DNA from 3 places in the Parabacteroides goldsteinii genome. Region 3 is predicted to be linked to each of the others. Evidence: riboswitches for the same ligand, from Rfam matches in the RefSeq annotation. Region 3 holds a riboswitch; each other region holds the start of a gene.
What was found. A riboswitch is a leader RNA that binds a small molecule or an ion and turns the genes downstream of it on or off. The one in region 3 is predicted to bind cobalamin.
Positions count from the first base shown of each region.

Region 1 (3,289 bases), 1.6 Mb from region 3:
ATCTTCATCATTATGCCATCAGCAACTTGATCCCCAGGGCCGGAGTCTATCAGATGAAGTTACTTGAATCGTTGGCACAATCTGCTTCTATCTATTCACCGGAAGAGACTGAAACTCTTTATAATGAAACGAATAAAAAGATTGAAGAGATCAGCAGTCACATTTCAGGAGTATTAGTGAGTGCACGTGAGTTGTGCAAGTCGGGGCATCAGAACTGGGAATCTGTCCAGTCGCTCCGCTACCATATGAACCGTCTGAACGGTATCATAGAATCCGTATAGTTTTTGCGATACAATAATTGGGATAGTAATTTTTTTTATTGTATGATCATCAGTGAGAAATAGGGGAAAGATTTCTCTGCGATGATTTGCCGGTCGGAGGTGTAGTATTCTTTATCCGTCCCTACATTTTCAAAATAATGGAATTGTGTCTGCGGATGCTTGCGAATACATGCATGTACGGCTTCCACACATTGCGACAGTTTCATAATGACGATCACGTATCCGACATTTATCTTTTCTGACAATTCTTCTGCGGAAGGAGTGCCGGGGATAACAATGATCTGTTCTTCCTGTTTGACAATGTGCAAGCCGGCCAATGCTCCGGCAGCGATGAAGGCGGGGATTCCGGCAATACGCTGAACGTCGATTCCCGTCTCTATAAACTTGTCATATATATACTGGATGGAAGAATAGAAGCCGGCATCGCCTTCGGCTACGATAACGATCTGTCTGCCTTCCGCATAGTTTGCGGCGGCTTCGTTGTAGAGGGCGTCGTAGGCTTTCCAGGCTTCCGTGCGGTCTTTGCTCATGGGAAGCATAAAGCAGCGGATGGCAGTTTCGTTTATTTCCAGTGCACGTACGATATCGGCGGCACGTGAGAGGATTTCACCTTGCCTGTTACGGGTGGCGGGACAGTAGATAATATCTGCTTTCTGAAGTTGTCGGAGACCTTTCACTGTGATAAGTTCCGGTTCGCCGGGACCTAATGATACGAAACTGATCGGGTAAGTCATTTTATTCTTGTTTTTATTTGGGGTGCAAATGTGCTGAAAATAGTGCAAAGTTGCAAACTTCTTATTACTTTTGCGATCGAAATCGGTTCTGTAAAACTCCTGTTCATGGAGACAGATTAAAAGGGAACCGGGTGGAAATCCCGGACAGTCCACGCTGCTGTAAAACTTCAGTAACATCCCGATAACACCTTTTGCCACTGGCGGAGAGACAGCCTCGCCGGGAAGGCTTTCGGGATGGAAGTAAGTCAGAAGACCTGCCATTTTTCACATAGCGATTGTCCTCGTGGGTTCGGACGGTTTGTGTCGGATAAAAAGAATATGAATATGAACAAGTATTTAGCAGGTTGTTGCCTGGTTGCACTATTGGCTACGTCGTGTGCATCGAAAGGAAATCAACAGGAGAAAAAGAATGTTTCTTCACAACAAACGACTATGACGGATAGCCGGGTTCAGGTGACACCAAAGCATGCCGAAGGTTTTCAACTGACCTATAAAGATGATTATACGCTGGTGGATATACATGATCCGCAGAATGAAGAAAGTACGCATTTCCTGTATGCTTTGGTTCCCCGGGGGACGAAGCCGGAAGGGATTCATGCGGATTATACGGTTATCGAAACACCTGTACGTAGTGCTATCTGTATGACTTCCCTGCAATTATCCAATTTCATTAAGTTGGGAGCGGAGGATAAGGTTGTCGGCATTACGAGTACGCGCCATCTGTTTAATAAAACTATCAATAATCAGCTGAAGGAAGGAAAGACGGCAAAGATCGGGATCGAAGGCAACTTCGATAATGAGGTGATCATGAGTATCAATCCCGACCTGATCCTGATCTCACCTTTTAAGCGTGGTGGCTATGAAACAATGAAAGATATCGGTATCCCTCTGATTCCTCATCTGGGATATAAAGAAATGACACCGCTGGGGCAGGCTGAATGGATCAAGTTCGTCGGTTTGTTACTCGGGATAGAGCAGGAAGCCAATGAAAAATTCTTGGCTATAGAGAACCGCTACAACGAGCTGAAAGAGCTGACAGCCGAAGGTAAAGTGCAGAAACGTCCTGTCGTGTTCAGTGGCGAAATACATGGTGGTAACTGGTATGCAGTAGGAGGAAAGAGCTTCCTTGCACAACTTTTCAAAGATGCCGGCGCTGATTACTTTTTGAAAGACGACGATCGCTCCGGCGGTGTGACGCTCGACTTCGAGACCGTCTATAACCAGGCCGACGAAGCCGACTACTGGCGTATCGTAAACAGCTATCCGGGAATATATACTTATAAATCACTGAAAGATCAGGATCCCCGTTATGCAGACTTCCGTGCCTTCAAGGAAAAAGGAGTGATCTATTGCAACATGAGGGAAAAACCTTTTTACGAAAGCATGCCGACCGAGCCGGAAGTGGTGCTGGGCGATTTATTGCATATCTTCCATCCGAATCTACTGCCGGATCATACGCCTGTCTATTATGATTTACTTAAATAAATGGGTACGATGAAGTATTCTAACACTTTCCTGATGTTTGTGATCTTTGTCTCGATCGTCGTGTTGTTGTTTCTGAATCTGGTGTTGGGCTCTGTTTCGATACCCTTCCATTCGGTTTGGAATATCATCTGCGGCAATGGCGACGAACCGGTCACCTGGCAGAATATTATCTGGAAATCACGCTTTCCGCAAGCCTTAACGGCATTAGTCGCCGGAGCCGGATTAGCGATCAGCGGGCTTCAGATGCAAACCGTATTCCGCAATCCGTTGGCCGGCCCCTCTGTATTGGGTATCAGTTCCGGTGCAAGTATGGGAGTTGCCTTCGTTGTTTTACTGAGCGGAAGTCTGGGAGGCGTGGCGTTGAGTAAGCTGGGCTTTATGGGGGAGATTGCCTTATCCATTGCGGCCATAGTCGGTTCCTTGTCTGTCATGGCACTGATCGTTTATGTTTCGCAGAAGGTAAAAGGGAATGTGACGCTATTGATTATCGGTGTGATGATCGGCTATGTGGCGAATGCGGTAATCGGAGTCCTGAAGTTTTTTAGTGTGGAAGAAGATATCCGTGCTTATGTGATCTGGGGGCTGGGAAGTTTCTCGCGTGTCTCCGGTAATCAGATGATGCTTTTCGTAGCGATTATGGCTATCCTGATCCCTCTTTCGTTCCTATTGATAAAGACATTGAATCTGATGCTTCTCGGCGATGGGTATGCTCGTAATCTGGGACTGAATATCAAACGGGCACGCCTGCTCGTTATCACCTCTGCCGGTGTATTGACAGCCATCGTGACC
Region 1 covers NZ_CP081906.1:1,496,043-1,499,331, forward strand. Annotated here, with positions in the region: gene K6V26_RS07065 (hypothetical protein) at 1-281, shown strand, start outside; gene cobI (precorrin-2 C(20)-methyltransferase) at 317-1,015, opposite strand; cobalamin riboswitch at 1,082-1,291, shown strand; gene K6V26_RS07075 (ABC transporter substrate-binding protein) at 1,340-2,500, shown strand; gene K6V26_RS07080 (iron ABC transporter permease) at 2,510-3,289, shown strand, end outside.
Region 1: linked by a shared signal. The riboswitch ahead of K6V26_RS07075 (ABC transporter substrate-binding protein) and the one ahead of K6V26_RS28230 (porin family protein) in region 3 are both predicted to bind cobalamin.

Region 2 (3,289 bases), 2.2 Mb from region 3:
CGGATATGCTTCCATTTTCTATCAGAATACGATGGCCTCGGGAGTGGTTCCGCAGATTTCTGCGATCCTCGGACCTTGTGCCGGAGGAGCCTGCTATTCGCCTGCGTTGACCGATTTTATTTTTATGGTGAAAGAAAAAAGCCATATGTTTATCACCGGTCCGGACGTGGTCAAGGCGGTTACCCATGAAGAAGTAGGAAAAGAAGAATTGGGTGGTGCTTATACACATAGTACTAAGAGCGGTGTTACTCATTTTATGTGTGATACGGAAGAAGAAACATTAATGAGTATCCGCGAATTACTCGGTTTTCTTCCGGGCAATAATATGGAAGATGCCCCACTTGTTCCTTGTACGGATGATATCCGCCGCGAAGAAGAATCGTTGCAGGAGGTGATTCCGGATGATCCGAATATTCCTTATGATATAAAAGATATTATTGAACCGGTGGTGGATAATCACTATTTCTTTGAGGTAATGCCGCATTTTGCAAAAAACATCGTAGTCGGTTTTGCCCGTTTAGGCGGACGTACGGTCGGTATCGTTGCCAACCAGCCGGCATTCCTGGCAGGTGTGCTGGATATCGATGCTTCGGATAAGGCGGCTCGTTTCATCCGTTTTTGCGATTGTTTCAATATTCCACTGGTTACTTTTGAAGATGTACCCGGTTTTCTTCCGGGATGTACCCAGGAGCACGACGGTATTATCCGCCACGGTGCGAAGATCGTCTATGCTTATGCGGAAGCGACCGTGCCTAAAATCACGTTGATTACCCGGAAAGCCTATGGCGGTGCTTATATCGTTATGTCGAGCAAACCGACCGGTGCCGATGTTAACCTGGCTTACCCTATGGCGGAGATTGCCGTTATGGGAGCAGAAGGGGCTGTTAATATCTTATATAGAAAAGCAACCGGGGAAGAGAAAGAGCAGGCAATGAAAGAATATGCGGAAAACTTCTCTAATCCTTACCGGGCTGCCGAGCAAGGATTTATCGACGAGATTATCATGCCGCGGCAGACTCGTTTCAAGCTGATACAGGCGTTGGAGATGGCAAAGAACAAAAGCCAGAGCAATCCGCCGAAAAAACATGGCAATATGCCATTGTAACGATTTGATTTTGTTGTTAGAATTATGAATGGTAAATCCCTGTCGACCGTGAGGCTGGCAGGGATTTCTGCTTATGTCATAGTTTTATAAATAAACAGGAACGTAAAAGTTTAAAAAACTTGTATTTATCATATTGATTTTGTCTTTTATTTTTGTAGCTTTGCCTCCGAATTGGTTTCGTGTTGTCTGTTCGGATGATACGGATTAAAAGGGAATCGGGTGTAAATCCCGGACAGTCCCGCTGCTGTGAAGCTCTAATAACATCCTGAAAACAACTTATGCCACTGACATGTGTCGGGAAGGCTTCAGGATGGGAGTCAGTCAGAAGACCTGCCGTTCGTTAAAGGCTGTTTTTCCTCGTGGGTTAGGGAAATGGTTCGAAAAGAATATTAATTCTAAAGTGTATGAAAATCATGGAGAAGCTTTGTTCGCGTTGTGGCGTGGAGTTTTGCTGTGCCTCAAAAGCGATTGACTATGGAATGGATTCATGAATTATTATGGGGAGAAGGTATCGGACATTCCATCCTTTTACTGTCTCTGGTTATTGCCATAGGGATCCAACTTGGTAAAATCAAAGTATTTGGAATTTCTCTGGGGATAACCCTGGTATTGTTTGTCGGTATTCTACTGGGACATTTTGGGTTTACAATCAATCCATCTGTTATTCATTTCTTTAAAGAGTTTGGATTGATCCTGTTTGTTTATTCAGTCGGCATGCAGGTCGGACCCGGTTTTTTCTCTTCTTTTAAGAAAGGGGGGATGACTTTGAATGGCCTGGCTTGCGGAATTGTCTTTCTCGGAGTTATGATGGCCTTGGTGATACATTTTGTGACAGGAATTCCTATTCCGACGATGGTCGGTATTTTATCGGGTGCAGTAACAAATACGCCGGGACTGGGGGCTGCTCAACAGGCATTTAGTGATATGACGGGGACTTCTGATGATACGATTGCATTGGGATATGCCGTTGCTTATCCGCTGGGGGTCGTCGGTATCATCCTTTCCATGTTGTTTGTCCGGTATATTTTTCATATAAGTTTTGACCAGGAGACGAAAAAGCTGGAAGAAGAGAATAATGTGCATAATAGTGAGGCCACACCTATATCGTTGATAGTGAAGAATCCGGCTCTTTTTGGCAGGAAGATAATGGAACTTGCCGCCCTGTTGGAGCATAGGGAATTTGTCATATCCCGTATTTGGCGTAACAAGACCAATAAAGTAGACATTGTTACCGGCAGTACGATTTTGGAAGAAGATGATAAAATATTTGTGATCACGACTGAACATGATGCAGAAACTATAAAAACCTTTATCGGTCAAGAGATAGAGATGGACCGTAAACAATGGATTCCCGCCGAAAGTGCTTTTGTCAGCCGCCGCATTTTGGTGACAAAGCCGGAACTGACGGGTACTAAACTGGGGGATTTGCAGTTACGCCGTTTGCATGGTATCAATGTAACACGTGTGAATCGTGCCGGAGTGGAACTGGTAGCAACACAAGGTTTGCAATTGCAGGTTGGTGACCGTGTAACCGTAGTCGGTAGTGAACTGGCTGTCGATAAGGTGAGTATGATATTGGGTAATTCGATGAAACGTCTGAATGAACCGAACTTGATTCCAATATTTATCGGTATCGCTTTAGGTATTATTCTGGGAAGTATTCCAATTAGTTTCCCAGGGATTCCTCAACCTATCAAGCTGGGTTTGGCAGGTGGTCCGTTGGTTGTCGCTATCCTGATCAGCCGTTTCGGATACCGTTATAAACTGGTTACTTATACTACCCAGAGTGCCAATCTGATGCTCCGGGAGATTGGTATAACTATGTTCCTTGCCTGTGTCGGGCTGAGTGCCGGGGATGGTTTTGTGGATACTATCGTGAATAAAGGCGGATTTGCCTGGATTGGTTACGGTTTTATTATAACAATGCTACCTTTATTAGTCATCGGATTGATTGGCAGGTATTTTTTTAAACTGAATTACTATACGTTGATGGGATTGCTGGCTGGCAGTACGACGGATCCTCCCGCTTTGGCTTATGCGAATGCAACGGCGGGAAATGATGCTCCGGCAGTAGGTTATGCTACAGTTTATCCGTTGACAATGTTTTTACGTGTACTAACTGCCCAATTAATGATATTATTCTTCTATTAAGTATTAGATTTGGTTGTTAGAAATTGTTCAATA
Region 2 covers NZ_CP081906.1:4,693,540-4,696,828, reverse strand. Annotated here, with positions in the region: gene K6V26_RS19900 (acyl-CoA carboxylase subunit beta) at 1-1,105, shown strand, start outside; cobalamin riboswitch at 1,261-1,457, shown strand; gene K6V26_RS19895 (putative transporter) at 1,580-3,256, shown strand.
Region 2: linked by a shared signal. The riboswitch ahead of K6V26_RS19895 (putative transporter) and the one ahead of K6V26_RS28230 (porin family protein) in region 3 are both predicted to bind cobalamin.

Region 3 (3,289 bases):
AGAATTTCGAATGATATACCAAGAGCTTATTACCGAACAGTTTAGCCAGCCGTTCGGTGATCTGCGTCGTAATAGCTATTTCAGGAAGCATATATAGAACCTGGCGTCCCAGCTTCAGAACCTCGTCTATCAGCCGTACATAAATTTCCGTCTTACCGCTGGAAGTAACTCCGTGAAGCAGGCAAACATCTTTAGAAGTAAAGGTATCATGTATCTCGCTATACGCTTTCTCCTGTGCCGGACTAAGCGAACTGAGAGGTTGCAAACGGCATACCGGAACCTGCAAACGCCCCACTTCTTTTTCATAGCTTTCAAGGACTCCCCGTTTCAGCAACCCGTCCAATATCGTTGATGAACAACCACTGCGTTCCAGTAATTCTTTTTTGGATACTTCCACGGTTAATGCCGGATTTAATGCGTGGCTCAGATCAAGGAAGCAAACCAGCAAAAGTTCCTGCTTCTTGGCCCGCTTAAAATCAGCAAAGGCTTCCTGCAAACGTTCTTCGGTTGCATATTCCTGAGACAGACGGATAAATGTCTGCATCTTCGGAACAAACCCGCGTTTCATCTCTTCGCTGACCTCCACTGCCCCACGGGCCATCAGGGAAGCAACTACGGGAACGACATTGCGCAGGCCTGTTTTCTTTTCCAACTCCGAAACTGTTAACTTGAGCACTCCTTTAAAAGCATCCAGCACAGCCTGCTCATTAGGACGCAAAGGACCGTCCGCCTCAAAATCGGCATTATAGGTGACAGCCGTCTCGCTTTCCAGTTTCAGCCCGGAAGGTAAAGCCGCTTTATAGACATCTCCCAGTTTACACATATAATAAGAGGCGATCCATTTCCAAAAACGAAGTTGCGGCCTCCGCAACACAGGGCTGGCATCCAGCAGGGCGTAAATCTCTTTTGTCTCAAAGTCCGTATTCGGCTTGCGTTCATGTACTTCCATCACAATGGCAGTGTAGTAACGTTTCTTGCCGAAATGAACAATGACTCGGCAACCGGGAGTTACGGCTGCCTCCAGATCCGTCGGAATACTATATGTATAGCTATTCTCCAACGGCAGGGGTAGTATGACATCTGCATATTTCATTTCCGAGGCCAAAAGTAACAAAAAAGGCCGGACTGTTAAAGCCCGGCCCCTCATATCTTCTGTCTGTTATCAGAACAAGATAGCGGCTGTCACCGACCATCCGCGGTTCTTGGCATTCAGATCATATTTTTCCGCACTGTAATTATCAGTCAGTCCCAGGCCATAGTTTATACCGACCTGCAAATGGCTGATCAGTTCCACACCTGCACCAAAATTAAGACCGGCACTAAAGTTTTTCGCTTTCACCTGTCCTACTACACTTCCGGGAATCTCCCAGAATTTATCGCCACCTACACGGAAACCGATATACGGACCGGCAGCCAGATATCCTTTAATGATAGGCAATCCGAATTTCCATTTCAAATTCACCGGGACATCGATATAATCTGTTTTCACATTCGTGGAAGTTCCTGTCTCCGATTTCACATCCATCCCTTTCTGTGAATAGAGGATAGCCGCATCCAACCCTACTCCAATCAGAGGAATCGTTGTCTCGATCATCGGACCGATCTGGAAACCAGTCACATTATCCGCTTTCAGAATATCTGAATTCAAATGAACGGACGATATATTCAAACCGCCTTTTACCCCAAACTTCAATTGGGATTTAGCGGGAACAGCAATAAATGCCATCAAAATAATCAAAACTAAACCTGTAACCTTTTTCATATTGCCTGTTTTTTATAAATACTATCTGCAAATAAACATACTTTTCCAATAATAAACAAGTATTCCGTCTTAACTGTTCAGTCTTTGAAAAAGAAAAGCATGGACCACCGACGGAGCTCATCCCGTCAACCGAACCATGCTTCTTTTCCTAATTATTATGGCAAAATAATTAAAAACAGATCCTAAAAGGACAGCAAACTGGGAATGGAACAAGAATAGAAAGACATCAGATGTCTTGTTTTTCTCATCCGGCCTTTCCTCGAAGCCGTCGAAATAATATGCCTTGCAGGTCTTCTGACTTACTTCCGGATCAAGCGCCTTCCCATTCCCCTTACAGAACAGTGGCAAAAGTATGCCTGATACGTTATGAAGCTCACAGCAGCGGGACTGTCCGGGATTCACACCCGGTTCCCTTTTAATCCTTACCCGCGGATACAGGCTCGGAACAATGCATAGCGCAAATATAGAGATATTTTTACATCTTATGGTAGCAGATCCTATAAATTTTATTTATTATGTTTACGATATTCATCTATTGCGTCTTTCGCCGGAGCTTTAATCAATTTTTGTTCACGAACAGCACGGGATTGATTGAAATAATCGTCCAATAACTGAATATCAAATTCATCTATCATCCGGTCTGCTGAAATCGAATCATGTTCACTGGTGATCATCACTGCCCCTATACGTCCGGGATCAGAGATAGAAACAAGATCACCGTACTTTCTTTTCAAAGCGGTCAATTTCTCCCAGTTATTATCGAGATGTACCAATTTACGGTCAAGGTTGACTGTAGCCACAGCATAATTATAATAGTTCGTACTTGAGGCGACCATCTCTCCCAATGGGTTACGTATCTCCGACGGAGCATTCAGAAAACCATAGGCACAAACAAAATAAGCCTGACAGGAATAAGCCCATTTGCTTTGTTCCAAACCTCCGTGATACATTGATGGAAACAAAATTATGTCCGGTTTTTGCTGAGCATACCGTTCCCTCAACTCATCAAAATTAAGATCGAAACAAACAGCACAAGCAACAGTCCCGAAATCACATAGCAGGAGTTCTGCTTCATCAGAAGGCATGATCTCATTCATTTCCTGGATAGTAGGAAAATTCTTATTATATATACCGGCTACTTTTCCACGTCGGTCAAGCAGTATACATGAATTCCACCAGCTTCCGTTTTCTTCCCTTTTGGTTCCAAAAGCAATATAACAGTGATTATCTTTTGCTACCGAAGCCAGGTAATCCTTTACCTGATCTTTCCTTACTTTATAATATTCAAACTGCTCTGCCGTAGTTAATCCGGAAGGACGATCGCATGCTTCCGTTAATAATATCAGATCCGGCTTATGTAATAACACTTTTGACAACTGCCTTTGCCAGTAATCGATCATCTGATCGACCATTTGCTGATAACTCATCTGATTATTTACGGAAACCGCAACCCCTCCACCTCCGATAGTGACTATTTTCACCGGATTCTTTGCCCGGGCTGCCAACACGACTGTAAAAACAGTTATA
Region 3 covers NZ_CP081906.1:6,856,866-6,860,154, reverse strand. Annotated here, with positions in the region: gene priA (replication restart helicase PriA) at 1-1,093, opposite strand, end outside; gene K6V26_RS28230 (porin family protein) at 1,163-1,762, opposite strand; cobalamin riboswitch at 2,030-2,228, opposite strand; gene K6V26_RS28225 (carbon-nitrogen hydrolase family protein) at 2,269-3,289, opposite strand, start outside.